Linked DNA regions of Thermovibrio ammonificans HB-1. Each later gene encodes a partner of the first gene's protein in a complex. Links are inferred from orthologs where the notes say so. Each region holds a gene or a part of one and is shown on either strand. Other genes may lie near its edges. The genes, in order: acpP and fabF.

The links.
Region 2: the proteins of acpP (region 1) and fabF are in contact, whole or in part, in a solved structure (PDB 6OKG), measured with the Escherichia coli proteins. The link is inferred for Thermovibrio ammonificans HB-1 from one-to-one orthologs.

Annotation. Positions count from the first base shown.
Region 1 is NC_014926.1:347,130-362,948, reverse strand. The notes cover bases 2,444-5,326. They hold acpP (acyl carrier protein), read left to right. Parts: upstream 2,444-3,709; coding sequence 3,710-3,943; downstream 3,944-5,326. Other genes in these bases: THEAM_RS02005 (pyridoxine 5'-phosphate synthase), read right to left, coding at 4,844-5,326; THEAM_RS02010 (holo-ACP synthase), read right to left, coding at 4,476-4,841; THEAM_RS02015 (bacteriohemerythrin), read left to right, coding at 4,067-4,504; fabG (3-oxoacyl-[acyl-carrier-protein] reductase), read left to right, coding at 2,931-3,659; THEAM_RS02030 (DUF2391 family protein), read left to right, coding at 2,444-2,903. Also shown: THEAM_RS02040 (EAL domain-containing protein), read left to right, coding at 1-1,753; THEAM_RS02035 (hypothetical protein), read right to left, coding at 1,716-2,396; more of THEAM_RS02030, read left to right, coding at 2,424-2,443; more of THEAM_RS02005, read right to left, coding at 5,327-5,578; THEAM_RS02000 (type IV pilus modification PilV family protein), read left to right, coding at 5,608-5,934; THEAM_RS01995 (PulJ/GspJ family protein), read left to right, coding at 5,912-6,472; THEAM_RS01990 (ribose-phosphate diphosphokinase), read right to left, coding at 6,462-7,412; rpe (ribulose-phosphate 3-epimerase), read right to left, coding at 7,414-8,082; THEAM_RS01980 (cytochrome c3 family protein), read right to left, coding at 8,178-10,502; THEAM_RS09785 (hypothetical protein), read right to left, coding at 10,617-10,739; THEAM_RS01970 (gamma carbonic anhydrase family protein), read left to right, coding at 11,115-11,630; heat-inducible transcriptional repressor HrcA, read left to right, coding at 11,642-12,670; THEAM_RS01960 (hypothetical protein), read right to left, coding at 12,790-13,077; rplM (50S ribosomal protein L13), read left to right, coding at 13,670-14,098; rpsI (30S ribosomal protein S9), read left to right, coding at 14,110-14,520; argC (N-acetyl-gamma-glutamyl-phosphate reductase), read left to right, coding at 14,492-15,541; THEAM_RS01935 (aldehyde ferredoxin oxidoreductase N-terminal domain-containing protein), read left to right, coding at 15,612-15,819. UniProt on the Escherichia coli protein: Carrier of the growing fatty acid chain in fatty acid biosynthesis.
Region 2 is NC_014926.1:555,846-568,206, forward strand. The notes cover bases 5,419-8,381. They hold fabF (beta-ketoacyl-ACP synthase II), read left to right. Parts: upstream 5,419-6,260; coding sequence 6,261-7,502; downstream 7,503-8,381. Other genes in these bases: THEAM_RS03095 (homocysteine S-methyltransferase family protein), read left to right, coding at 5,419-5,684; THEAM_RS03100 (adenine phosphoribosyltransferase), read left to right, coding at 5,720-6,241; rnc (ribonuclease III), read left to right, coding at 7,499-8,209; THEAM_RS03115 (Maf family protein), read left to right, coding at 8,193-8,381. Also shown: THEAM_RS09415 (methyltransferase domain-containing protein), read right to left, coding at 1-13; ispG (flavodoxin-dependent (E)-4-hydroxy-3-methylbut-2-enyl-diphosphate synthase), read left to right, coding at 59-1,129; THEAM_RS03080 (dihydroneopterin aldolase), read left to right, coding at 1,113-1,448; THEAM_RS03085 (diguanylate cyclase), read left to right, coding at 1,433-2,509; THEAM_RS03090 (epoxyqueuosine reductase QueH), read left to right, coding at 2,506-3,114; more of THEAM_RS03095, read left to right, coding at 3,159-5,418; more of THEAM_RS03115, read left to right, coding at 8,382-8,759; THEAM_RS03120 (hypothetical protein), read left to right, coding at 8,779-9,501; THEAM_RS03125 (response regulator transcription factor), read left to right, coding at 9,498-10,214; ispF (2-C-methyl-D-erythritol 2,4-cyclodiphosphate synthase), read left to right, coding at 10,218-10,712; 3-hydroxyacyl-ACP dehydratase FabZ, read left to right, coding at 10,712-11,143; lpxA (acyl-ACP--UDP-N-acetylglucosamine O-acyltransferase), read left to right, coding at 11,143-11,919; THEAM_RS03145 (MBL fold metallo-hydrolase), read left to right, coding at 11,916-12,361. UniProt on the Escherichia coli protein: Involved in the type II fatty acid elongation cycle. Catalyzes the elongation of a wide range of acyl-ACP by the addition of two carbons from malonyl-ACP to an acyl acceptor.

The DNA.
Region 1 (15,819 bases):
ATCCCTTAACAGCTACGAGAACCTAATCGTTTGGACATTAAAAAACGCCTCCCTAAAGGGGGTTCAAGAGGAGCTTCAGTCAACCAGACAGAGCATCCAAAGGCTTGCGGCCATAGTTAAAACCCTCTTCCTCACGGGGGAGGAGGGGCGCATAAACCCGCTGACCTACTTCAACGAGGCGACCCAAACGGTAAACAGAACCTTCCTCTTCTACGACTTCCTGTCGCTGAAGCTGGAGAAGTTCCTAATCCGGGTGAGGAACGGGGCGGTTGCAGAGCTTACCCTTACGGTTCTGGTTTCTGCAACGCTTTCCGGAGTGGCCTTGCTATTCATCGCCAAAATCTACAGGCTCACAACAGCGTCGCTCGACGAGCTTACGAGGGTTGCCAACCAGGTCTCCAAGGGGAACTTCAAGGTTCAGGCAAAGATAGTGGTTCCCGATGAAACGGGAGAGGTTGCAAAGGCCCTGAACTTTGCCGTTAACAGGGTGAACGAAACGGTAAGGGAGTTAAGGAGAACCCAGAACAGGCTGAAAAAGCTCCTCTACTACGACACCCTTACCAACCTTCCCAACAGGGAGAAGCTGGTAGAGGAGGTTAAAAAGCTCCGGAAACCGGTAATATGCCTGATAGACGTTACAAACTTCCGCTTCATAAACGAGATATACGGTGAAAAGTGCGGAGACGAAATACTGAAAGAGCTGGCCTACAGGCTAAGCTCCCTCTTCCCGGGCAGGGTTTACCGGCTCTACTCCGACGACTTCGCCCTGATGCTGGAAGGGGAGGAGTTCTCTGAAAAGCGGCTGAGGGAAGCGCTCGGTTCAATAGAGGCGAAACCCTTCCACTGTAACGGCCTTGAGGTATCGGTATCCCTAACAGCCGGAGTCTGCATAGGCAGGGAGGGGAGCGAAAAGCTCATAAACCACGCGGAAGTGGCGCTGAACGAGGCGAGGGAGCAGAACAGGAAAGTTGTCATCCTGAAAGAGTCGGAGCTTCCCAAACAGACCTATCGCCGCAACCTGGAACTACTGAAAGAGCTTCAGTCGGCCCTCAAGGAGAACCGGATACTGCTCCTTTACCAGCCCATACTCAACAACTCAACCGACAGAGTCGAGAGGTTCGAGGCCCTCGTCAGAATAAAAACGAAAAACGGAGAAATTTTAAGGCCAAACGAGTTCCTCCCGATAGCGGTGAGGGCGAAGCTCTACCACGAGCTGAGCCGGCAGGTGATAACCAGAGCCCTTGCAGACTTCAGAGAGCTACCCTTCGGGGTAAGCATAAACTTGGGCTACCCCGACATCACCTCTAAGGAGACGAAAGCCACCATAACCGAAACCCTGAGCCGGTTTCCCAACCCCCACAGGGTAACCTTTGAAATACTCGAGAGCTACAGCATAGAGAGCTACCAACAGGTAAGGGAGTTCATAAAAAAGGTGAAAAAGCTCGGCTGCTCCATAGCGGTAGACGACTTCGGGGCGGGCTTTTCCAACCTGAAACACCTCATAGAGCTTCAGGTCGACTACCTGAAAATAGACGGCTCCATAATAAGCAGGCTCCTCAAAGACAAAGAAGCTCAAGTCCTGTGCGAGGCTATAGTCTCACTTGCCCAGGAACTAAAAGTGAAAACCGTTGCTGAGTTCGTCTCCTCAGAGGAGCTACTAAGGAAAGTAAAGGAGCTCAAAGTTGACTACTCCCAGGGGAACTTCATAGGTAAACCTATGGAGATTGAGAAGGTAAAGAAGCTCTTCCTTTAACAAGCCCTGCTATCTCGTCGGCACCTACGTAGACCCTGCCGGCAGAGTCAACGGCCACCGGAGTCCCGAAGAGCCCGTGGCGCTTCAAAACTGCCTGAACGCTCCAAACCTTCAGCTTCCCGAGGTTACACACCTTAAACGGACCGTTAAACCGGAAGAACTGGGAAGGCTTAAGCCCCAAACAGTAGGCGGAAACCGCAGCCTCAAACTCCCTTCCCTCAAACCCTACCGGAACAAACTCAACCCTGAAACGGGCGGCAAGCTCATCCAGCAGTGCCCTGTGGCTGCGACACGCGCTACACAAGGGGTTTGTAAGGAGGAGAAGCTCGGGCCCCTTCCCAACAGAGAAGAGAATCTCAGACCTCAAGATTTCCAGCTCCCTCTCCGAGAGCCTTAGCGGTTTTAGAGGCTTGAGCTTCCCCTCAACAACGAACCTCAAGTTGGAAGTTACCAGGAGCTCCTCTCCCGAAACTGTAAAGACCCTACACAGGGAAGTTCCGTTAACCGGTTCAACCCCCTTAACTATAAAGGGGTAACCGGAAGAAGCTAAAACCGCCTGTACCCTATAGAGGGACGGACACTCAGAGGCCAAAACTGTGGAAAAGAGAAACAGAGGGAATAAAATTGCTATCGCCCGAAACATAGCAGAATTCTAACAAACGGAGCACCCTTGGAAGAGAAGAAAATAGAGGAGATAGAGCGAGAACTCCACAACATAGAAGAGCAGCTTAAAGAGATAAACAGCCGGTTCAAGCTGCAGGAAGGGTTCAAGTTCAGCGACTTCATCCAGGAGATAGCGGGAGCCACCCTCATGGCCTTTCCGTTTGCGGCCAACTCCGACGTGTGGGAGCTCTCCCAAAAGATGAGCAACCTCCACGCACTACTGCTCGTAGTGCTGATAGTGGTGGGCCTTTACTTCGTAATTAAGTACGGGAAAATCGGGAACTGGAAGGTTCAAAACGTAGGAGGGTTCGTTCCCCTGCGGCTCATAACGATTCTGGCCGTTTCGTTTACCGTATCGGCACTGGCGCTGCTCATACTCGGCGTCTACCCGGCGATAGTGGACTCCAAAGAGTGGTTCCTGAGGGCGGTTGTGCTGGTCTCCCTCTTTTCGGTTATGGGCAGCTTTGGCCTTGACGCAGCCAAGTGAGATAATTAAATCAAAAAGGAGGAGCCGATGTTCGAAGAGCTTAAAGGGGCAGTTGTCCTGGTTACCGGAGGAACAAGAGGGATAGGAAGGGCAATCGCCGAGCGCTTCGTAGAGGTTGGAGCCAAGGTGTACATAACCGGAACAAACCAAGAAAGGGCCGAGGCGGTAGCCCGGGAAATCGGGGCCGTAGGCGTTAAGATGGACGTTTTCAACAGGGAAGAGGTTAAAGAAGTTATCTTCGACATCCTCGAGAAGGAGGGGCAGATAGACGTCCTCGTAAACAACGCAGGCATAACCCGCGACTCCCTCTTCATAAGGATGAAAGACGAAGACTGGGATGCCGTTATAAACACAAACCTCACCGGCGTTTACAACGTTACAAGGGCGGTTGTCCCCTCTATGGTGAAAAAGCGTAAAGGGGTGATAATAAACATCTCATCGGTTGTGGGCTTTACAGGAAACGTGGGGCAGGTAAACTACTCGGCCACGAAGTCGGCCCTTATAGGCTTTACGAAGTCGCTGGCAAAAGAGCTGGGAGGCAGGGGAATAAGGGTAAACGCGGTGGCCCCTGGCTACATAACAACCGACATGACAAAGGCGATTCCGGAGAAGATAAAGGCGGAGCTGCTGAAGTCCATTCCCCTTAGAAGGGAAGGGGAGCCCAGGGAGGTTGCAGACGCCTGCCTCTTCTTGGCTTCGGACATGGCCTCATACATAACGGGAACCACTCTCCACGTAAACGGTGGACTTTTCTAAGGGTTAGCTTATAATACGAAGCGCCATTAAATAACCTGGGAGGTAGAGCCATGGAAAACATCGAGCAGAAAGTTAAAGAGATTGTGGCCGATAGACTCGGTGTTGACCCCGAAGAGGTTACACCCGAGGCTTCTTTCGTTGAGGACCTCGGTGCCGACTCCCTCGACACTGTAGAGCTCGTTATGGCACTGGAAGAGGAGTTCGGCATTGAGATTCCCGATGAAGAGGCCGAGAAGATACAGACCGTAGGAGACGCAATAGAGTACATACAGAAGCACCTTTAAGTTCACCCATACCCTTAAAGCCACCGAAAGCCCCCTTGATTAAGGGGGCTTTTTTGATTTCCCTCATTACAGGGGTAAGGGGAAGCAGTTTAAATTGAAGTTAAAGTTATTGAGAGGTGACCGATGGGAGCGCTCATAGAGCCGAAAGACCTTCCTCTTACCGCCTACGAGGGGATGAACGCCGTCCACCTAAGGGAGCTGGGAATTTTAAACCGCCTCTACAGCGCTCTGGGAGGGGAGGCCGACGACTCAGAGGTTGAGAAGCTCTTCAGAGAGTTCATAGAGGACGTTGAGAACCACTTCTCCTACGAAGAAGAGCTTATGAAGCTCACCTACTTCTTCGCCTTCGACTGCCACCACGGAGAGCACAACAGAGTCCGGCAGGAGCTTAAAGAGGTGTTCAACCGCTGGCTGAAAACAAAGGACAGAAAGGCCGCCCTCAACTACTTTGAAAGCACCTTTAAGCCCTGGATAGTAGAGCACATAAACACCATGGACACCGTAACCGCCCAATGGGTGGCAAAGAGCCTCTTCAACATCGGCGGAGCTCTACCAGGTTAACAACCGCTACTGCGAACTCCCGCTCGTGGGATATGGAGAAAACCGGCCTGAGGTGAGCCGGCGCCCCTTCCACCGAGAGCCTAATTTCCCTACCTCCGCCGATAACCCTAACTGCCGAAAGCCCCACGGCAACCCCCGCCTGGGAGTAGGCCTTAACGGCCGCCTCCTTTAAGGCAAACCGGGCGGCCAAACAGCCTGCAAGCTCCCCGGGCCTTTTCTTCAGGCAATACTCAACCCCTTCGGGAAAGAGCCTCTTCAGCAACCTCTCTCCGTACCTTGAGAGCAGCCCCTCGAAACGGGCAACCGAAACTATATCTATTCCGATAGCAACAAGCACGGCTAACCGTTTATGAGCTTTATCATCTTCTCAACAGCCTCTTTAAGGCCGAGTAAAACGGCGTTGGCAACAATGGAGTGGCCGATGTTCAGCTCCTCTATTTCGGGAATTTCCGCTATAGGCTTTACGTTTTTGTAGGTAAGGCCGTGACCGGCGTAAACCCTGAGGCCGAGCTCCTTGGCAAGCTTGGCAGCCCTTTTCAGCCTCTCAAGCTCCTCCTGAACCTCTCCCTCATTACCGGCCGCAAAGGCCTCGGCGTAACGGCCGGTGTGAAGCTCAACCGCATTGGCTCCCACCTCGGCGGCAGCCCTTACCTGCTCCTCTTCCGGGTCTATAAAGAGGTTTACAACTATACCAGCCCCTTTCAAACGTTCAACGGCCGCACGAACCCGCTCCAGCTGCCCCTTAACGTCGAGCCCCCCTTCCGTGGTTACCTCCTCCCTCCTCTCGGGAACGAGGGTAACCTGGTGGGGCCTAACCGAAGTGGCTATCTGAAGCATCTCCTCGGTGACGGCCATCTCAAGGTTTACTCTTGAGTGGATGAGCTCCTTTATGAGCTTCAGGTCCCTCTCGTTAACGTGCCTGCGGTCCTCCCTTACGTGAAGGGTTATCTGGTCGGCCCCTGCAAGGTCGGCAATAACGGCGGCGTGAACAGGGTCGGGTTCAAAAGTCCTCCTTGCGTTCCTTACGGTGGCAACGTGGTCTATGTTAACTCCGAGTCTGATTCTCCTTCCCACTGCTACCTCCCGGCGTTATAATCGGTTTCATGAGGTACGGCTTCACGCTACTCGAGGTTCTGATAGCCACAGCCATAGTGGGTATGGCCTTCGGTGCTTTTATTCTACTAACAACTTCGGCAGTTTCAACGGCAGACCAGCAGTTTAAAACGGCAGTATCCGCCGTTGCCGCCCACAACTGCATAAACGAGGCCGTTTACCTGAACCGCTCTTGCCAGAACAAAAAGGTAGAGGTCCTCGGTTGCACAGTAGAGCTGAAACAGGACTTCCAGGAGATTATGGGCATAAGGGTTGTGAGAGTAGAGGCCAGAACACCTAACTGGGGGAAGCTGGTTGAGGTCTACGAAGCCCGCTAAGGGTGGCTTTACGCTCCTTGAGCTCCTGATAGCGGTTGCCCTTGCCGGTATAGTTCTCACGGTGGCCTACCAGTTTTTCAACTTCGTGGAAAGGGGAGGGAAAGCGGCCGTTGAAACCTCAAAGGCTTCAAACACGATAACTCCCCTCTTTTACCTGCTGTTGAAAGATTTAGAGTCGGTCAACGGAGCATACGGACCGCTAACGGCCCGCAGAGACCTGGACGGCAACGTGACCCAGATAACCTACTACACCGAGAACTGCTACTTCTTCAAGGGAGTCTGCCAGGTGAAGCTCTGGATTCTAAAAAAGGAGGAAAAACCCCTTTTCCTCGTAAGGAGTGAAAGGCCGATAAACGCACTTACGGCAACGCCCTGGAAGGATTCATTCATAAGCGGGAAGGTCTCTTCAATCGACCTACTGGCACCCTCTACAGACGGCTGGAAAGAGGTTAACGTTGCAAGAGGAGGGTTAATCAAGCTAATTCTAAAGATAAAAGGCGAGGGGGAGCTTCCCCTCACCTTCAAGCTCAGAACCTGAACATCTGACTGATTGAATCCCCGTAGTGGATACGCCTGATGGCCTCTGCAAGCATTGCAGATATCGAAAGCACCTTAACGCCCTCGAACTCCTGCTGAAGGGGAATAGTATCGGTAACAACAACCTCCTTAATAACCCCCTCCTTAACGGCCGTTGAGAGCCTCTCAACAGCCGGCCCGGAGAATACAGGGTGAGTGCAGGCCGTATAAACCTCAACAGCTCCGGCTTCCTTAATGGCCCTCGATGCGTTTACTATAGTTCCCGCAGTGTCTATGATGTCGTCTATGATGATGGCCCGCTTCCCCTTCACCTCTCCGATAATGTTCATAACCTCTGAAACGTTCGGACGCGGACGCCTCTTGTCTATTATCGCTATCGGAGAGCCCAGAACCTTTGCAAAGTTCCTGGCCCTTGCAACGCCGCCGATATCCGGGGAAACCACAACGGTATCCTCGCCCCCCATTCCCATCCTTAGGAAGTAGTCGGTCAGAACCGGACGGGCCTCCAGGTGGTCAACCGGGATGTCGAAGAAGCCCTCAACCTGCTTAGCGTGAAGGTCTACAACAACAACGTGGTTAACGCCGGCGGTGGTAATTATATCGGCAAGAACCTTGGCACTAATGGGGTCCCTCGGATTAACCTTCCTGTCCTGACGGCCGTAAGCGTAGTAGGGAATAACGGCGGTAATCCGTCCGGCAGAAGCCCTCTTAAGGGCGTCTGCAAGGAGGAGAAGCTCCATTATGTTGTCGTTTGCCGGCCTGCACAGGGACTGAACGATAAAGACATCACAGTCCCTTACGCTTTCGTTGACAACCACTTGAATCTCTCCGTCGCTGAAACGGCCAACAGTAACGTCTGCAAGCGGAACTCCCAAGTTTGCGGCCACCTTCCTTGCAAGCTCGGGATTGGCGGTTCCGGTCATCAGCTTAACCTGCTTCATATCACCTCTCCCCAAATCGGTTTAACTTCTCTTTAAAGGCTGCAACGTTCTCTGCCGGGTTTCCCTTAAACACGGCCGAGCCGGCCACAACAACGTCGGCACCCGCTTTCAAAACATCTTCCACGTTCGATAGCTTCACCCCTCCGTCAACCTCAATAACAAGCGAAGGGTTCAGCTCAACTGCCAGCTCCCTTAACCTGCGAATCTTCCCAAGGGAAGTGGGTATAAACTTCTGCCCGCCAAAGCCCGGGTTAACCGACATAACCAGAACAAAATCGAGAAAGGGCAGTATCTCCACCAGGAAGTCAACGGGAGTAGAAGGGTTTATAACAATCCCCGCCTTGGCTCCCAGCTCCTTTATCTGCTCAACTATACGGTGGTGGTGAACGGCCGCCTCAAAGTGAAACGACACCCAGTCGGCCCCGGCCTTTACAAAGGCAGGAATATACCGCTCGGGCTCAACAATCATCAGGTGAACGTCTAAAGGAAGCTCCGTTACCTGCCTCAGAGACTCAACAACGGGAATACCAACGGTGATATTGGGGACAAAACGGCCGTCCATAACATCAACGTGCAGGAGGTCTGCTCCGGCCCTCTCTACGGCCGAAACCTCCTGGGCCAGGCGGGCAAAATCCGCAGACAGTATGGAAGGAGCAAGCATCGGCACCATCTCAACCTCCGGTGAAGCCAAATTCTACCAGCGCCCTACAAATAAAAAAAGGGGGCAAGAGCCCCCTTAAAGAAGAGAAATCGAAGAGGGAGTGGTTAGCCGCTTAAACGGCGTCTCCTCCTGAGTAGGGCAAGGGCAACAGCCGCCGGGAGGTAGGAGAGGAGACCTGCCGGCCCAGACGGGGAGAAAGAGCACCCCCCACCTCCGGAGCTAACCCCTGCCGAGGAGCCGGAACCGGCCACCTCCTTAACAAGACCAACCACAACACTTCTACCGGAAGCGGGAGCAACCTGAACCTCAAGACGGTTACCGCTAACAACCTTCGAAGTAACCGTGCCGTTAACCACCTTAACACCGTAATCGGATAGAGGCTCCTTAATCTCAAAGAGCACCTTAAACGGGTTATCGGAGGGAGCAACCGCAACCGCGGCTATTAAATCACCGGCCGAAACCCCTAAAGCAGAAGCGGCTTCCTCGGTTTGAGCACGGGTGGCAATAACTTCACCGTCTACCTCTACCTTAACCGTAGAGTAGTCGAGGATGGCAGCAGGAAAGCCCATAGACTCAATCTCTCTCCTGGTCCAATCTGCAAAGGCATACTCGGTAAGCGTCCGCTGAACCTTCGGCACGAAAGCGGTAGAGTTCTCAACCGCAGGGTCAAACGGGAAGTAGAGGTTTACCTTCCTCGTGAAAACGGCCCCTTGAAGCTCACTCTCCCTACCGCCGTGGCAGTCGTCACACCTCAAAGCCTCCGGAGCAGGTCTTACGTTATGAGAAACCCCGAAAGGAATAGCCGTTGCAATGAGCTTCACCTCCACATCCCGCCCAACGGCACCGGAAACAACCTTTTTCACCGTAGAAAGGGCCGCGCTCACCTCCCGTTGGGTGTTAACCTCGGGAACTCCGTCGGGAGAGCCGTCAAGGCCGGTATCGTCGGTTATCTGAACATCAACGCCGGGAGTAAAGGCTCCGTCCTGGTCAACGTCTATAAAGTTGGGGAGGGCGTTAATAAGCCTCCAACCGCCAGCAGCAAGGTCTGAATCCTGGGATATAACCCCGCTCTTCACCTTCAGAACCAGGTGACCGAAACTACCGACCCTAACCGGTTTACCGCTCGAGTCCACCTCCTCAATAATGTAGCGGGTCGGCAGGTCGTAACTGAGGCCGAAAACCTTAGCCAAGTAACGGGGAATCACCGGCCTAAAGGTCCCTTCCGAATTATCGGCAAAGAACAGAACCCCCATGGCATTGGCAGCACTTAACTTCCAAACCACCTCACCCGTTGAAAAGTCCCTAATCGGGAAGAGGGCAACGTCAACCGGTGTTCCGTTAACGGAGTCGCCGCCCACGTAAACGTTCTTAGTAAGGCCGAGGAAGGTGTAGCCGTTACTGTCACCGGACACCACAAACATAGGTAACGTCCAGTCCATCAGCTTAGCCTCAAAGAAGTACTTCTTAGGAATGTGGCAAGTTGTGCAGGCTACCTTCTCCAGGTGCTCGGCTGCTGCCGGGCCGAAAGCTCTCGAGTGAAGCCCAACCGGGTTCTCATGACAACTCTCGCAGGAAGCGCTACCTGCAAGCTGGTGCCACCTTACCGTAAACGCCGGACCGGCGTTACCCTTTGCAAAATCGTGGGACGGAATGAGCGAGGGGACATCGGGGAAGTAACCGGTTCCTATATAGTCGTGCTTAACAGGGGCGTGGCAATCTACACACCCTTTAACGTTGCCATCTCCTACGTACCTTGCCCACCTGTGAACGTCAACGTTCCTGGGCACCGGAATGAGAGAGCCGTCTACCTTAGAGGAGACGTAGTTCCCGTCGGTAATGGTCTCGTTAAAGAACCAAACTTTAGCCTCCTTTAAACCGTCCGGCTGAAGGTAGCGCAGGTCCTTAACCTGAAGGAGGAAATCCAGCTTGGTTATCCTGCCGTCACCGTCGAAGTCGTCCCAGCCGCCGCCGTGACACTGACTACAGTGCATATCGTTGGAGTGAACTATAAAACTACCGTCAACCTGTAACCCGGCAGTGGCGTTATCGGCGTCAAAGGCAAGGTTGTAGTTAAAGGTGTTATCGGGGTTCAGGGTTGCAATTCCCGAAGAGAGAGTTCCGGCACCTGAAAAGTAACGCAGCTTAAAAGTCGCCAACCTGTAAGAGAGCAGGGGCATATTAAACGTAGAAGAGGGAGCGTAGGGGTTCTGAGAGCCGATAACGCTCGAATGGCACATAAAACAGTTGGGAGCAAGGGTGTTATTTACAGTCTCGTTTCCGGCGGAAATGGTCCAGACAAAAGGAACGAACCGCTTCTCCTTCGGACTCCAAACCGTGTAATCACCGAGAACCTCACCGTTACTGAGGGCGGCCTCTATCTCCGACAGGGACTTCTCGTGAAGGAAATTCCCCTCCCGGTCCCTCTCCATAGGACCGCCGCCAGGGTGGCACATGCCGCAGGCAGCATCGTACTCGGGGGTAGTCATATCAACAGTTTGAGGGTTAGAAGACTTAACGGGCGCCAACTGGCGGTAAGCGGGCGCTCAGAGCTTTCCGTACATTCCCATGTCGAGCTTGCTCAGCTCTTTCGGAAGGCCGTTAGTAAACTGAGAATCGCCGAACCTTTCGTAGTAAAGCTTGTAAACCTCGTCAGAAAGAATCGCCAACCTACCCTGCTGAAAGTGAAAAGAGGAGCCGATAAAATCGACATCGTGGCATGAACCACAGCTCCTCCTGATATCAATAGGCAGGTGACTTTCGCTAACAGGCCTACCGAACTGATCCTTAAGGGTGATAATCGGGTGTGCTTGGGCGGCATACCCCAGAAAAATTGAAGCAGTTAGAAGTTTTAAAAGCAATCGCATGGCCCCTCCCTTTAAGTTTTATTTACTTTTTTGCTTTTTTAAAGGCCATAAATGAAATTAAAGCGGAAATTCCGTCATCAATAATTAAAACTCAACTGCAACGGAAAGGCATTAATAAAATTCATAGATAGACCACTTTTGTAAACTTCTCACTAAATAGGTAAAAGGAGGTAAAAGTTGATTAAGCCCTACAAAGGAATAGAACCGAAAATAGGCAAAAGAGTTTTCATAGCCGAGAACGCAACCGTCATAGGCGACGTTGAAATCGGCGACGACAGCAGCATCTGGTTCGGAGCAATCCTCAGGGGAGACGTAAACTTCATAAAGGTAGGGGCCTGCACGTCCATTCAAGACGGCACTGTAGTCCACGTAACAAACAGAACCCACCCCACAATAATCGGAGACTACGTAACCGTAGGACATGCAGTTAAACTCCACGGGTGCACCGTAAAAGACAACTGCCTTATAGGCATAGGGGCAATCATACTCGACGGCGCAGTAATAGGAGAGAACTCCATAGTTGCCGCAGGGAGCCTTGTCCCTCCCGGCAAAGAGTTCCCTCCGGGCAGCCTCATAATGGGCTTTCCCGCAACGGTAAAGAGGGAGCTTACACCCGAGGAGATTAAAGGCCTTAAAGAGCACGCCCTTAGATACGTTAAATATAAGAACGAGTACCTTGAAAGCTTTAAGTAAGGAGCGCCTCATTGGAAGAGAGACTGACCGAAAGAGAGAGGGATATACTTTTAAAACTTACCGAGCTCTACATAAGGGAAGGAGAGCCGGTGGGCTCGCGAACTCTTCAAAAAACCTTCAAACTCCCCTTTAGCCCTGCCACTATCAGAAACGTAATGGCAGACTTAGAGGATAAAGGGTACCTTTACCAACCCCACACATCTGCCGGCAGAGTCCCCACGGATAAAGGGCTCAAAATTTACATAAATAGCCTCTTCCTCGCACTCGGCGAAGAGGAAGAGATCCTTGTAAACAGGCTGATAGACTACTTAAAGAGCGAAAAAGTCCAAGACCGCGACGAAATACTCCTGAAAGTCTTAGACTACCTGCAGTCTTTTACGGGTTATGTAGGCTTCGGCGTCAACTTGGTAGAGAATCTAACAGTTGAATCGATAACCCTGGTGAAGGTGGCTTCCGAGAAAGTTTTAATAGTTATCAACTTCAAACCCGACTACGTCCTCCACAAGGTCATCCGAGCTTCAATCCCCGAAGGAGAGCTTCAAAAACTCAGCAGAGCCCTAACCCAAAAGTTCCGGGGCAAAACGCTCAGGGAAGTAAAAAGGGAACTGATAGAAGAAATAGACGGCCTCCGAAAGGAGATAGCCGAGCTCTCGTTCAAGCTCAACACCCAAATCCTGAAAACGCTAAACGAAGTCAACCACCTGGAAATCCAGGGAACCGCAAACATAGTAAACATGGTGGCCGACGACATAGCCCGTATGAAGAAGGTCCTTGAAATACTTGAAGAGAAGAGCCTCTTCTTAGAGATACTCAGGAACTTCCTCGAGGAGAAAAAAGAGGTATCGGTAATTCTCGGCTCCGAAACCGAAGTAGAGCCGTTAAAACCCTTCAGCCTGGTTATAAGCAAGTTCAGGATAGGCTTTAAAAACAGCGGAGTCGTAGGGATAATAGGCCCCAAGAGGATGGACTACACAAGTGTTATTCCCCTGGTGGAAAACGTAGCCCGGGCTCTGTCGAAACTGCTTGAAGAGAAAAAATAAGAGCCGGAGCCTTACTGCACACGCCCTTCAGGCTTACCGTTGCTCCCTTCCGGGCCTGGCGGGGTTCACCCTCCGGGCGTTGCAGAGACCCCGGCTGCTATTAATATATGCCCGGTGAACTACTTTTGGGAAGCTTTAAAGCTTTTAAAAGGGTGAAAGAGCTTCAAACCCAAAACCAGCGATAGCGCACTGAACTTGTCAAAAAGAGAAGGCTTATAATCTTGATAGTACGAGGCCCTGTTAACCTTAACTCTAACCTCCTTTTTTTCAGGGTCCACTCCGAACTTCAGAATCCCTATATCGAGTAGCATATCAACTACGCGCCGAAGCTCCTCGTCGTCTTCGGGATAGACTCCCCCGTTAACGTACCTCTCAATAACAGCATCGATATCTATAGCCTTATCCACGGCCGTCTCCAAATATAACTGTTACCTCAACAGCCCAACTAAACCAAGAAAAACACCTAACCCCTCGAGCAGAACCCCTATAGCTCCAAGCTGATATGCCTTAAGCTCAAGAGACTCCATCATCCTTGATTTAAAAACCCCAACCGTTAGCTTATAACAGAAATTTACACATGAACACTATGTAAGTTTTCACAGGCCTTAAAGAAAACAAGCTCCCTTAAAAACTACCTAATATTCAAACGCCAAATCCTTTTTTGTAACAGAGGAGAGGAACTCAGGAAAAGTCTTGAAAACAGAAAAGCTCAAAGGTGGGAATCCAACTGCCGACTATAAACTTAGACCTTTCCCCCACAACGTTTATTTTTAATTTAAAATGGCGGAGGGGGCGGGATTCGAACCCGCGGTACCCCTTTTAGGGGTACACACGATTTCCAATCGTGCCCCTTCAGCCAGGCTCGGGCACCCCTCCGTGCAGAGTGCAAATATAGTCTCTTTGAGCGGTGTTGACAAGTGATTGCTCCTTTAGTAAATTTCCGCTGCCCGCTACATTTTCGGCGTTTTACAAAAACGCCAATTTTCGGAGGAACACAGGATGAAGACCTTCATGCAGAAGAAGGAAGAGGTTCAGAGGGAGTGGTTCCTGGTAGACGCAACCGGGAAAACGCTCGGTAGGCTCGCGTCTGAAATCGCAAAAATCCTCATGGGCAAGCACAAGCCCACCTACACCCCCCACGTAGACGGTGGAGATTTCGTAGTTGTAATCAACGCCGACAAAATCCACGTTACCGGAAGGAAGCTGGAGAAGAAGATTTACTACAAGCACACCCTCTACCCGGGTGGCCTTAAGGAGACCAAGCTCAAGGACATGCTCAAAGAGAAGCCGGAAGAGGTTATCAGGCTTGCCGTTAAAGGCATGCTTCCCAAGAACAAGCTCCGCGACAGGAGGATGAAGAGGCTCAAAGTTTACGCAGGCTCTGAGCACCCCCACGGAGCACAAAACCCTAAACCCCTTGAGCTTTAACGGAGGAGACAATGGCTGAAATAAGATACTACGGTACCGGCAAGAGGAAGACTGCAATCGCAAGGGTTTGGCTTATCCCCAACGGAGAGGGGAAGATATTCGTAAGGGTATCCAAGAAGAAGGAGATACCCGCAGAGGAGTACTTCAACAGGCTCACGCTCCTGAAGATAATGCAGCAGCCCTTTGACGTAACCGGAACAAACGGAAGGTTCAACGTTCTCTGCACCGTAAAGGGCGGCGGTAAGTCTGCGCAGGCAGACGCGGTTAAGTACGGTATAGCCAAGGCTCTCCTCGCCTTCAACCCGGAGCTGAGGCAGACCCTCAAGAAGGCCGGATTCCTCACAAGGGATGCAAGAATCAAAGAGAGGAAGAAGTACGGTCAGAGGGGAGCTCGTGCAAGGTACCAGTGGTCCAAGCGTTAAGGTCGGTATTGTCGGCGCTTCCGGATATACAGGGGCGGAGCTTCTCCGCCTCCTCTCCATTCACCCCAACGCAACCGTTACCTATTTAACCTCCCGCCAGTTCAGGGGAAAGCAGGTTAAAGAGATTTTCCCCCACCTGATTAGAAGCCCCTTTGAAGAGCTCTCCTTCGATGAGTTCAACCCGGAAAGGGCCGTTGAGCTGTGCGACGTTGTCTTCTGCTGTTTGCCCCACAGGGCCTCTTTCCCGGCCGTAAAGGCCCTTATGGAGGCAAGCAGTAAGGTTAAGGTGATTGACTTCAGTGCAGACTTCCGGTTCAACTCCTTTGAAACTTACGAGTCGGTTTACGGAGTTGAGCACGGCGCAAGGGAGCTTTTCAAAGAGGCGGTTTACGGCCTTCCGGAGCTCTTCAGGGAGCAGATAAAGAGAAGCAGGCTCGTTGCAAACCCGGGGTGTTACCCGACAAGCGCCATCTTGGCCCTATACCCGGCGGTAGAGGCAGGAGCCGTGGATACAGACCACCCCGTTGTGGTCGACAGTAAGTCGGGGGTGAGCGGAGCCGGTAGGAAGGAGAGCGTCACTTTTACCTTCTGCGAGGTGAACGAGGATTTCAGAGCCTACTCGGTAGACGGCCACAGACACGGACCGGAGATTGCCGAGAAGCTGGGGTTAAAGAGCGTAAGGTTTACCCCCCACCTTGTTCCGATGAACAGGGGGATTCTGACAACCGCCTACTTTAAAACGGAGCTCTCTAAAGAGGAGCTTCAGCACCTTTACGAAAACCGCTACAAGGGGGAGTTCTTCGTAAGGGTCAGAACCTCCCCGCCGAGAACCCACGACGTAGCCGGAACCAACTTCTGCGACATCTACGTTACAAAGGATAAAGAGAGCGGCCTTGCGGTTGTTGTATCTGCAATAGATAACCTGGGGAAAGGGGCGTCCTCCCAAGCGGTTCAAAACATGAACTTGATGTTCGGCCTGCCGGAAGAGGCCGGACTGAAGCTCTTCAGCCTGTGGATATAGCAACTCCGCCTGCCCTCGGCAGCTCTTTCGCTGTTTTATAATGGTCTTAAGTTCAAAGAGAGGGCAGGAGATGGAGTTTACCACCCTAACCGTAGACCTCCTCGAGGGGAAGGCAACCCTTAGAAGGGAAAAGGGGAAAGGCGTTTTCGGCGTTCTCGACTACGGCTTAAAAGTCCACGAGGAGCTGAAAACCTACAAGCACGCCCCCTACTCCCCTTATAACGCAGTTGTTTTCGGCAAGGGCCCCTTTGCCGGCTCGATACTTCCCGGCTCTCACC
Region 2 (12,361 bases), 200 kb from region 1 along the record:
TCTGCTCCTTCATTGCAGGGGTTAAAATATGGAAAGTTTTACCCGATGTGGAGAGCTTATGGGCTGGATAGAGCGCAGAAAGACGAGAACCGTTTGGGTAGGCTCCGTTCCGGTGGGGGGCAGCCACCCGGTAGTCGTTCAGTCTATGACCAACACCTACACCGAAGACGTTGAATCGACGGTAAAGCAGATTAAAGAGCTGGAGAGGGTCGGCTGTGAGCTTGTAAGGGTCGCCGTTCCAACCCCGGAAGCCGCTCGGGCCGTTAAGGCGATAAAGGAGAGGATAGGAATTCCCCTGATAGCCGATATCCACTTCGACCACAGGCTTGCCCTCCTTGCCATTGAAAGCGGAGCAGACTGCGTGAGGATAAACCCCGGGAACATCGGGAGCCGGGAAAAGGTGAAGGAGATTGTAGAGCTTGCCCGGGAAAGGGGCGTTGCCATAAGGGTGGGCGTTAACTCCGGCTCCATCCCTAAAGAGCTCCTCTTTAAGTTCGGAGCTCCCGTTCCCGAAGCTCTTGCAGAGGCCGCCCTTAGCTACGCCAAGATGTTTGAAGACTGGGGTTTTACCAACCTAAAGTTCTCATTAAAGGGTTCCGAGGTTAAAAGCACCGTTGTCGCCAATAAAATTTTTGCCGAGCAGACCGACTACCCGCTCCACATAGGGATAACCGAGGCGGGAACTCTCCTTTCGGGGGCGGTAAAGTCGGCGGTGGGCGTGGGAATCCTCCTCTATCAGGGTATAGGGGATACGGTGAGAATCTCGCTCTCTGCCGACCCGAAAGAGGAGGTTAAGGTGGCCTACAAAATACTTTCGGCCCTGGACCTGCGCCACAGGGGAGTTGAAGTTATCTCGTGCCCCACCTGCGGCAGGTGTATGGTGAACGTTGAAAGCCTTGCCAGAGAAGTGGAAAAGCGCTTAGAGCACGTTGAAAAGCCCCTAAAAGTAGCGGTTATGGGGTGCGCCGTGAACGGCCCCGGAGAGGCCAAGTTTGCCGACGTGGGCATTGCCGGTGCGGGAGAGCACTTCATCCTCTTTGTGAAGGGGAAGGTTGTAGGTAAGCTCTCTCAGGAAGAGGCCCTTAACAGGCTCGTTGAGGAGGTAGAGAAAGTTGCAGGGGAAAGTTGAGAGAAGCGTTTTTATAGAGGGAATGAGGCTGCACCTGAAGTGCGGCACCTACCCCGAGGAGAGGAGCTTAGGAGTTCAGGTGAAGCTCAGCGTGAAGCTTACCGGTGAGTTTGTAGATTACCAAGAGCTTCACAACCTCATCCTTCGCCTCTCCCGCAACACCTACACCTACCTTGAAGAGTTTCAGGAAGCCCTGCTTAAAGAGGTTTTGAACCGCTGGAATATTGATTCAGCTATAATAGAGACCGTTAAGCTGAGCGTTCCCTTCCAACACAACTTCGAGAGGGTGGGGGTGGAGCTGAGATGGAGAAGAAAATAGAGTGCAAACTCCTGAAGAAGGTGCGCCAGAAGAAGAAACTTACCCCTTCGGAGCTTCAGGAAATTACTCAAATAGCCAAAGAGGAACTGAAGTTCTTGGCCAGGAACAACATACCCCTCATACCGGAGAACTACATCCTCTGGTTTGAGATATTCTGCTACCTCCACGAAAACGGCCTGGAGCTCTCCGACCTTGAGATAATGGGCCTCTTTAAGGAGAAGTACCCGACCGTAGACAACGTAGAGGCCGTTCTGCTTCAAGTTGAAGATGAAGACAGAGAGCTCCTAAAGAGCGTGGCCCAGGAGATAGTCACCGAGATAGAGAAGCTCATAGAGGTTATAGTAGACCACAACAACACCTTGGAGGAGAAGGAGAACTCCTTCAAGGAGATACGGAACAGGGTTGCCGACAGCTCCGTAAAAGACCTCCTCGGTCAGGTTCTCGAGGAGCTCTGCGTAATCAGGCAGCAGAACGAGGAGCTTAAGAACAAGCTCGAGGAGGCCAATCAGCAGATAAAAAAGCTGACACAGGAGCTTGAGCAGACTAAGAAAGAGGCCTCCATAGACTTCCTCACCCAGGTTGCCAACAGGGCCAGCTTCGACAGGGCCATAACCGACATGGTGAACGACTTCTACCGCAGGAACTACCCCTTCGCCCTTCTCATGATAGACATAGACAACTTCAAGAAGATAAACGACACCTACGGCCACCAGGCGGGAGATTACGTCCTCAGGGAGCTTGCAAGGCTCCTTAAAAGCCAGCTCAGGGCCAGGGACATTATAGCCCGTTACGGCGGAGAAGAGTTCGCAATCCTGCTTCCGGGCGTTACCTTCAGCCAGGCGATAAGAGTTGCCGAGCGCCTTAGGAAGTCGGTAGAAAAGCACCTGTTCAAGTACAACGACCAGGTCATACCTGTTACAATTAGCGTTGGCGTTGCCATGATGAGAGACGGGCTCGATGAAACGGCTCTCGTTGAAAAGGCCGATAAAGCCCTTTACCTTGCAAAGCGTTCCGGTAAAAACCAGGTGAAAACCGACCTGGACGTGGAGCTCGAAGAGTGAAGGTTCTCCTTCACATCTGCTGTGCCCCGTGTGCCTGCTACCCCCTTGAGCTCCTACTGAGCAGGGGCTACCAGGTGGTAGGCCTGTGGTACAACCCCAACATTCACCCCTGCACCGAGTTTGTGAAGCGGATGGAGAGCGTTAGGAAGCTCTCCTCCGTTTACGGAATTAAGGTCATCTACTTCGACACCTACGAGCCCGAAAAGTGGTTCAGGGCCGTTGCCTTCAGGGAGGAAAAGCCCGTAAGGTGTCAAATCTGTTACTCAATGCGCCTTGAAATGGCGGCTGCCGTTGCCAAAAAGGGCAAGTTCGATGCCTTCACCTCCACCCTCTTTTACAGCAAGTTCCAGAGCAGAGAGCTAATGGTGCCCCTTGCCGAAAACGCCTCGGAGAAGTTCGGAATCCCCTTCCTGAACATCGACTTCAGGGAGGGCTGGAAAGAGGGGATAGAGCTCTCCAAGGAGCACGGCCTCTACCGGCAGCAGTACTGCGGCTGTCTCTACTCGGAGAAGGAGCGTTACTGCCCCAAGGGTAAGCCCAAGTCGGATTGGGTTGTGGGACAGATTCTTCAGGAGGCCGAGCGGGTTAAAGAGCACTTTGGTTAACCGCTGTTATAATTTGCCCTCCGATAACCCCATCTGGAGGAGCCTTGCCGACCAACCCTTTCAAACAAGAGGAGAAAATCTGGGTTTTAGACGGCGGTATGGGCACTATGCTCATGGCCAAGGGGGTAGACGTTAACTTTGCCCCCGAGCTTTTAAACGTTGAAAAACCCGAAGTTCTCAAGGAGATTCACTCCGAGTACGTAGAGGCCGGAGCAGATATCATAGAGACCAACACCTTCGGCAGTAACAGGATAAAGCTCTCCCACTACGGCCTTGAAAACAGGGTAAAGGAGCTCACCGCCGCCGGCGTGAAGCTTGCCAAGGAGGCTGCCCGGGGTAGAGCCCTTGTTGCCCTTTCTGTAGGCCCGACCGGAGTTTTCGCTGAGCCTGTGGGAGACTACACCTTCGATGAGCTGGTAGACGTTTTCAAGGAGCAGATAGAAGCGGGAGCCGAGGCCGGTGCCGACCTTGTCCTGATAGAGACCATGTCCGATATAAAGGAGGCGAAGGCCGCAGTTTTTGCCGCAAGGGAGGTGTGCGACCTTCCCGTTCTCGTCTCCATGACCTACCAGGAAGACGGGAGAACCCTCCTTGGAACGCCTCCGGAGGTTGCGGCCGCCGTTTTTGAGGGGTTCAACGTTGCCGCCGTTGGAGCAAACTGCTCCCTCGGCCCGGAGAGCTTCGTCGAGATAATAAAGAGAACCGCCTCCGTTACCACCACCCCGATTATCGTTTACGCAAACGCCGGCCTTCCGGTTCTTGAAAACGGCAAAACGGTCTATCCCGAGCCTCCCGAAACTTTCGAAAAGTACGCGGTTGAGTTTGTAAAGGCCGGAGCCAATATAATTGGCGGCTGCTGCGGAACAACCCCCGACCACATAAGGGCCATAAAACGGGCCGTTGAAGGGTTAAAGCCGGTAGAGAGGAACCCCGTTAAAGGGGTGAAAGTTGCCAGCAGGACGAAGCTCGTTCTCATAGGAACCGGACACCCTACGAGGATAATAGGGGAGAGGATAAACCCTACCGGCAAGAAAAAACTCCAAGAAGCCTTAAAAGCCAAAGACTTCTCGCTGGTTAAGCAGGAGGCAAAAAAGCAGGTGGAAGAGGGGGCCGACCTTCTCGACGTTAACGTAGGCGTTCCGGGAGCCGACGAACCCTCCCTTATGAGGGAGGCGGTTAAAACGGTTATGGAGGCCGTAGACGTCCCCCTCGTTATCGATACCAAAGACCCTAAGGCCGTTGAAGAGGCCCTTAAGATGTGCGACGGCAGGCCGGTGGTAAACTCGGTCTCCGGTGAGAAGAAGGACGTTGAACAGATACTCCCCGTTGCCGCCAAGTACGGCGCAAACGTCCTCCTGCTTGCCATAGACGACGAAGGCCTTAAGGAGAAGGCCCAGGAGCGGGTAGAGATAATAGAGCGCCTCCTTAAAGAGTGCGAGAAGGTGGGAGTGGATAGAAGCTCCACAGTTGCCGACGTTTTAAACCTTGCGGTCAGCGCAATGCCCGACTCTACGGTTGAAACCCTAAAGGCCATAAGGCTCGTTAAAGAGCGTTTCGGCATTGCCACAACATTGGGAGTCAGCAACGTCTCTTTCGGCCTTCCGTCCCGTTCCCTCATAAACTCGGCCTTTATGGCTATGGCCATTTACGCCGGGCTCGACTCCGGCATTGTTAACCCCGGCGACTCCCGTATGGTTGAAACCATATTCGCAAGCGACGTTCTCGTAGGGAAGGACAGGGGAGCCGAAAGGTTCGTCTCTCGTTTTCAGAACTACTCTCCTAAAGGCGAAGATGCCGAGTGTAGGAAGGCCCTTGAGAGGATATGCCAGATAGCCGGCGCAGTTCTCGGAACTGTTCCTCAGGCCTTCTCCCACGAAGCGGAGGAGAAAGCCAAAGGGGAGACTACAGAGGAGGCTTCCGACTCCGAGGCTCCGGCCGGTATACTGGGAACCATCTTTAAGAAGGTTCTTGAGGGCGACAGAGAGGGGATAGTAGGGCCTACCGAAGAGGCCCTGAAGGAGTTTGACCCTGTTGAGGTGAGCGATAGGGCCCTTATTCCCGCCCTCGACGTTGTAGGTAAACGGTTTGAAAAAGGGGAGATATTCCTGCCCCAGATGCTCCGCTCGGCACAGGCCGTTCAGGCCGCCTTCGAGGTTTTAAAGAGGGAGATGAAAAAGAAAGGGGGCAACCTGAAGCTGGGCGGCAAGATAGTTATGGCCACCGTTCACGGAGACGTCCACGAGATAGGGAAGAACATCGTTATAACTATGCTCGAAAACAGCGGCTTCGACGTTATTGACCTGGGAACCAACGTTCCCCCCGCCGAAGTTGTTAGGGCGGCAAAGGAGCACAACGCCGATATAGTAGGGCTTAGCGCCTTAATGACCACCACTTTACCGGCAATGGAGGAGACCATTAAGGCCCTGAGGGATGCCGGAGTAGAGGTTCCGGTTATAGTCGGTGGTGCCGTTGTTACCCCGGAGTACGCCGAGTCCATAGGAGGAATTTACGGAGGAGACGCTCAGGAAGCTGTTAAAATTGTCAAAAAACTGCTCAAGGTGGAGGAGTAATGGCTCAGATTACCGACCTTAACGTAGAGGCCGAAATAAACCAGCTTAAGGCCCTTATCAGAGATGTTCCCGACTTTCCCAAGCCCGGAATCGTTTTTAAAGACATAACGCCGCTCCTTGGAACCCCTTGGGCGTTTCAGAAAGTTATAGACTACATGGGAAACAGGTATGTAGGCTCCGGCGTTGAAGTGGTTGTCGGTATAGAGTCCCGGGGCTTTATACTGGCCTCTGCTCTGGCCTATAAACTCGGTGCCGGCCTTGCGATAATAAGGAAGCCGGGGAAACTACCCTACAAAACCGTTAGCGCTTCCTACACCCTTGAGTACGGAGAGGACTCCATAGAGATTCACGAAGATGCCGTTAGAAGGGGAACGAAGGTCGTTCTCGTAGACGATGTTCTTGCAACCGGCGGAACCATGAGCGCCGCCATAGACCTTGTTGAGAAGCTCGGAGGCGACATCGTAGGTGTCGATTTCCTCATAGAGCTCACCTTCCTGGGAGGGAGGGAGAAGATAACCTCTCGGGGATACCCGGTATTTTCACTCATAAAGTTCTAAAACAAGAAGGAGAGGGAGAATGGCAAGGAGAGTAGTTATTACCGGACTTGGAGTTGTTTCGCCTGTTGGGAGCAACCTTGAGACTTTCTGGGAGAACATTACGGCAGGCAAGTCCGGTATAGGTAAGATAACCAAGTTCGATGCCTCAAACTACCCGGTTCAGATAGCCGCCGAGGTTAAGGACTTCAACCCGGCAGACTACTTCGACAAGCGGGAAGTAAGGAGGCTCGACCCGTTTATCCAGTTCGCAGTGGCCGCCGCTCAGCAGGCCGTTGATATGGCCGGCCTTGAAACCTCCGGCGTAGATAAAGAGAGGGTCGGCGTTGTAGTGGGTTCCGGTATAGGGGGCCTTACCACCATAGAGCAGCAGCTTAAAATCCTCTGGGAGAAGGGGCCGAAGAGGGTTTCCCCCTACTGTGTTCCCATGGAGATAATAAACATGGCCTCCGGAATGATATCCATAAGGTTCGGATACAAGGGCCCCAACATCTCGGTTGTTACCGCCTGCGCTACTGGTACTCACGCCATAGGAGAAGCCTTCAGAACTATACAGTACGGCGATGCAGATGTGGTTGTGGCCGGAGGTGCAGAGAGCTGCATCACCCCTCTTTCCGTTGCCGGTTTTGCCGCTGCAAGGGCCCTTTCCACCCGAAACGACGAGCCGGAAAAGGCCAGCCGTCCCTTTGAGAAGAACCGCGACGGCTTTGTTATGGGTGAAGGTGCCGGTATCGTTGTCCTTGAGGAGCTTGAACACGCAAAGAGGCGCGGTGCGGAGATTCTTGCCGAGGTTGTGGGCTACGGAACGAGCGGCGACGCCTACCACATGACGGCTCCTGCTCCCGAAGGGGAAGGTGCAGCAAGGGCTATGGCGAACGCCATTAGGGACGCCGGTATATCACCCGAGGATATAGACTACATCAACGCCCACGGTACCTCTACCAAGTTCAACGACCTGTTTGAGACTATGGCCATTAAGAGGGTATTCGGCGACTACGCTTACAAGGTGAAGATAAGCAGCATTAAATCTATGATAGGTCACCTTCTCGGGGCTGCCGGAGGGGTTGAGACCGTTGCCTCTGTTATGACCCTTCAGACGGGGGTTATACCTCCCACCATTAACTACGAAGAGCCCGACCCCGAGTGTGACTTGGATTACACTCCCAACGAGGCCGTTAAGGCCGACGTTAAGTACGTGCTCAAGAACTCTTTCGGCTTTGGCGGAACCAACGCCTGCCTTGTTTTAAAGAGGTATGAAGGTTGATAGAGGGTGATAAACTGGTAGCGCTTGAGAGGTTGCTGGGTTACTCCTTTAAGGATAAGGAGCTTCTCAAGAGGGCGCTGATTCACCGCTCTTTTGCCTTTGAGAAGGATACCGGCGAGAACTACGAGGTTCTCGAGTTCCTCGGTGATGCCGTTATAGGCCTTATAGTCAGCGAGGAGCTTATAAAGCGTTTCCCCGAAAAGAGTGAGGGTGAGCTCTCCCAGATTAGGGCCTTTCTCGTGAGCGAGCCTTCACTCTCTAAGCTGGCCCGAACGATTAACTTGGGCCAGTTCTTATACCTGGGTAAAGGTGAAAAGAGGACGGGCGGCAGAGAGAAAGACTCTATTCTGTGTGACGTTTTTGAATCGGTTTTCGGCGCCCTGTACCTTGATGCGGGCTTTGAAAAGGCCAAGGAGATTTTTAAGAACAAGTTCCTAAAGAAGCTCTGGGAGATTCTCGAAAACGCCGTTACCTACAAAGACTTTAAGAGCTACCTTCAGGAGATTACCCAGAGGGAGTATAAGGTCCTTCCCAAGTACAGGGTTGTTAAGGCCGAGGGGCCGGAACACGACAAGACTTTTACCGTTGAGTGTCAGGTAAACGATATTACCACCTACGGTAAGGGCAAGTCCAAAAAGGCCGCGGAGCAGGACGCGGCCCGGGAGATGCTCAAGGCCCTGGGGGTGATAGATGGTGGAAAAAGTTAAACTGGCCCTTGTCTCTTCCTCACCCAGGAGGAGGGAAATCCTCCAGATGGCCGGCTTTAACTTCAGGGTGGTGAAAGTTTCTGTAGAGGAAGAGCTTCACCCCTCTTCCTACAAAACCGCCACTTTAAACGCAGAAAAGAAGGTTCTGGCGGCGAAGGAACAGCTGCTTCCGGGCGAGGTGGCCCTTGCCGCCGATACAATCGTTGTTCTCGGAGACGAAATTCTTGGGAAACCCAAAAACTCCCAGGAAGCCCGCCTCTACCTAAAGCGTCTTTCCGGCAGGTGGCACAAGGTAATTACCGGCTTTTCGCTGCTTATAAACGGCAGAGTTGTAACCGACTACGAAGAGAGCCTTGTAAAATTTAAAAGGCTGACTCCTTCGGAGATAGAGTGGTACATCTCCACCGGTGAGCCTCTGGATAAGGCCGGAGCTTACGGAATTCAGGGGAAGGGGGCACTCTTTATCGAGCGTATAGATGGGGATTTCTTTACAGTTATGGGCTTACCGGTAAGTAGAATATACGATATACTTACCGTAGAGCTTGAATAAATAAAGGGGAAGTAGGACAATGAACTGGGAGCTTATCACAGTCGTTGTAGCTGCCGTTTTCGGGGCCATCGGCCTTGTTTTCGGCTTCATCATTGCCAAATCCTTGGGGGGAAGGAAAAAGGAAGAAGAAGAGCGCCTTGCCATTCTTGAGGAGCGCCTCATAGGTGTATCCGAGCGAACCATCTCAATGGCCGAGGAGCTCAAGTCGAAAATCAAGGAGCTCCGCGAGGACAAGCTGAAGGATATCCGTCAGGAAATCGAGGCTCTCCAGCTCGAAATCCACAAACTCAAAAAAGAGCTTGCAACCCTGCCCGTTAGCCTCTCTCCCAGCAGTTACGAAGCCCTTGAAAAGAGCGAGGAGATTTTAAAAGAGATAGAGTTCAACCTTCCCTCCATAGATAACTCCCTCCTGACCCAGGTTAAAGACTCCCTTCTTATACTCCGTAACGACGTTCAAAACCTTGCCATAGAGGCTCAGAAGTCTAAGGAGCCTGCTGTTGACCCTGTCTTCTTAAAGGACCTTTTGGATACTGTTGAGTCGGCAGTTTCCATCTCGAGGAACATAAACGCCTCCCTTGTGAAAGACGAACTTCTCGCCCTTGCCCACTCTATAAAGCTCGACGACGGCTCGGAACTGACAAAGGACTTAGACGCTCAAGCCCTTAATGCCAAGGAGCTTGTGGTTTTACTTGAAGAACTGAAAGAGCGCATCAAAAAAGAGCTGGAAGGAGTAGCCAGATGAGGGTAGTCTACGGCGACGACAAAAAAACCTGGCACGAACTTTTCGATAAAGTCCTCTCTTTACGGGGTATAGAGGTTGTCCACGCCTACACGCCCAAAGAGGTTATAAACCTGACCGTAGAGAAGAAGCCCGACGTTGTGATACTCGACGTTACCCTCTCCCACGGCACTGCCTATGAGGTTATAGAGAAGGTCAAAGACCGGGGCGTTCCCGTTGTGGTTATAGGCCACCGTGCAGAGGGGTTCGACCCCGAAAAGGCCCTCTCTTTAGGGGCGTCTGCCGTTCTCGAGAAGCCCTTCACGGTGGAAGAGCTTGTTGAGCTTCTGAGGAACATAAAGACCCACAAGCCTCAGCTTGAGGAGAAGCTCGAAATTGTTGCTCCCTCCGCCGGCGAGATGGTAGAGATTCCGGTTATTGAGGAGCCCCAGGAGGAGCTTCAAGTTCTGCCCGTTGAAGAACACGTTGAAACCATAGAGCTTGAACCGGTTGAGCTTCAGCCGGAACCCGTTGAAGAGCCAGTTAAACCGCAATCTACGGAGTCTAAGGTAGTGGAGGAGGCTAAGAAGGAGATTGCCAAGAAGGTAGAGGCAGGTCTGCCCGAGGAGAAAGTTGAGCAGATAATAAGGGAAATAGCCTGGGAAGTAATACCCGAAATAGCCGAGAAGGTAATAAGGGAAGAGGTAGAGAAGCTCATAAAGAGCAGGCTCGCCTGAGAGATGTTTAGAGTAGGAATAGGCTACGACGCCCACAGGCTCGAAAGCGGCTACAGGCTTGTCTTGGGCGGTGTAGAAATCCCCTACCATAAGGGCTTAAAGGGCCACTCCGACGCCGACGTTCTCGTTCACGCCGTGTGCGACGCCGCCTTAGGTGCCGCCGCCCTCGGCGATATAGGAGAACACTTCCCCGACACAGACCCGAAGTACAGGGGAATCTCCAGCTTGAGGCTCCTTGAAAAAGTGGCCCAGCTCCTCCGGCTGGAGGGCTTCACAGTTGTTAACGTAGATACTGTGGTGGTTGCTCAGGCCCCGAAGCTCAAACCCTACAAGCGGCAGATGGCCGAGAACATAGCTCGTGCACTTGGTATACTTCCCTCTCAAGTTTCCGTAAAGGCCACAACCACCGAAGGAATGGGCTTTGAAGGCCGAGGAGAGGGCATATCTGCCCAGGCGGTGGTTCTAATACGGGAAGTCGGAGGTATAGAGCGTTGGTAATGGACATAGTGGAGATTATGGAGACCATTCCCCACAGATACCCCTTCCTCCTTGTAGACAAAATCGTTGAGTTTGAACCGAAAAAACGGATAGTCGGCATCAAAAACGTTACGATGAACGAGCCCTTCTTCCAGGGCCACTTCCCCGGCCATCCCATATTTCCCGGGGCGCTCCTCGTAGAGGCAATGGCCCAAGTGGGCTGCATTCTCATGTTCAAGTCCTTCGACATCTCCCCCAAAGAGTACGTTGTCTACTTCATGGGAATAGACAAAGCCCGTTTCAGAAAGCCGGTTCGCCCGGGAGACACGGTAAAGTTCGTCCTTGAACCTACCGTTATAAAGAGCAGGCTCTCCAAGATGAAAGGAGAGGCCTACGTAGGCGATGAGCTCGTTTGCGATGCCCAAATAATGGCGATGATTACGAGGAAGTGATGGCTCAGGTTCACCCCCTTGCGGTTGTGGAAAAAGGTGCAGAGCTCGATGAGGGCGTTATCGTTGAACCGTTTGCCTATATCGGTCCCCGCGTTAAAGTGGGTAGGGGAACGGTTGTAAAAAAGGGTGCGGTTATAGAGGGAAGAGTTACCATAGGTGAGAACTGTACAATATACGCCTCCCACATAGGCGTTGAGCCTCAAGATTTAAAGTACAAGGGAGAGGATACAGAAGTTATCATAGGTAACGGTGTAAAAATCAGGGAGTACGTGACAATCCACCGAGGAACTGCCGGCGGAGGCGGAGTCACAAAGGTGGGCAATAACGTGCTCCTTATGGCCTACGTCCACGTTGCCCACGACGTTATCATCGGGAATAACGCCATAGTTGCAAACGCCGTTCAGATAGCCGGCCACGTAGAAATAGGTGACTTTGCCGTTATCGGCGGCTTAACGGGGATTCACCAGTTTGTCCGTATAGGTAAACACGCCATGGTAGGAGGGGCCTCCGCCGTTCACAGAGACGTGCCCCCTTTCCTCTTGGCTCAGGGAAACAGGGCGCGTCTTGAGGGAGTAAACATAGTGGGCCTTAAAAGGCGCGGTTTCTCCCGGGAGGCCATAAGAACCCTAACGGCCGCCTTTGAGGTCATCTTTAAGTCCGATGAGCCCATTCAGAAGGCCCTTGAAAGGGCCCTTGAGGAGTTCGGAGACTCTCCGGAAGTGAGAGAGCTTGTAGAGTTCGTCAGAAACAGTAAGAGAGGTATCTGTCCGGCTTGAAGCTGACAAGGGAGTCACTCCAGAACCGCCTTGTTTTCCTTGGAACTGCCGGTGCCCGTTACGTTGCCTTCGGCTTCATGCGTCAGGCCGGAGGCCTTTACTGGAACTTCGGCGGCTACAACCTTCACGTAGACCCGGGCCCCGGAGCCTTTGTCCACGCCCACAGGAAGGGAATAGAGCCCTTCTGGACAGACGCCGTTCTGCTTACACACCGCCACCTGGACCACTGTGCCGACGTAAACCACATACTTGAAGCCATGACCTTGGGCGGTAAGAGGAAGAAGGGGAAGCTCCTTTGTCCTTCCGATGCGGTTAACCAAGACCCCGTAGTTCTTGAGTATACCCGTCAGAACATAGAAGAGACGATTCTAATAGAAGAGAAAAAAGAACTTATGCTGTTTGAAAACCTTAAACTCACTTTCCCGGTTCGCCACGTTCACGG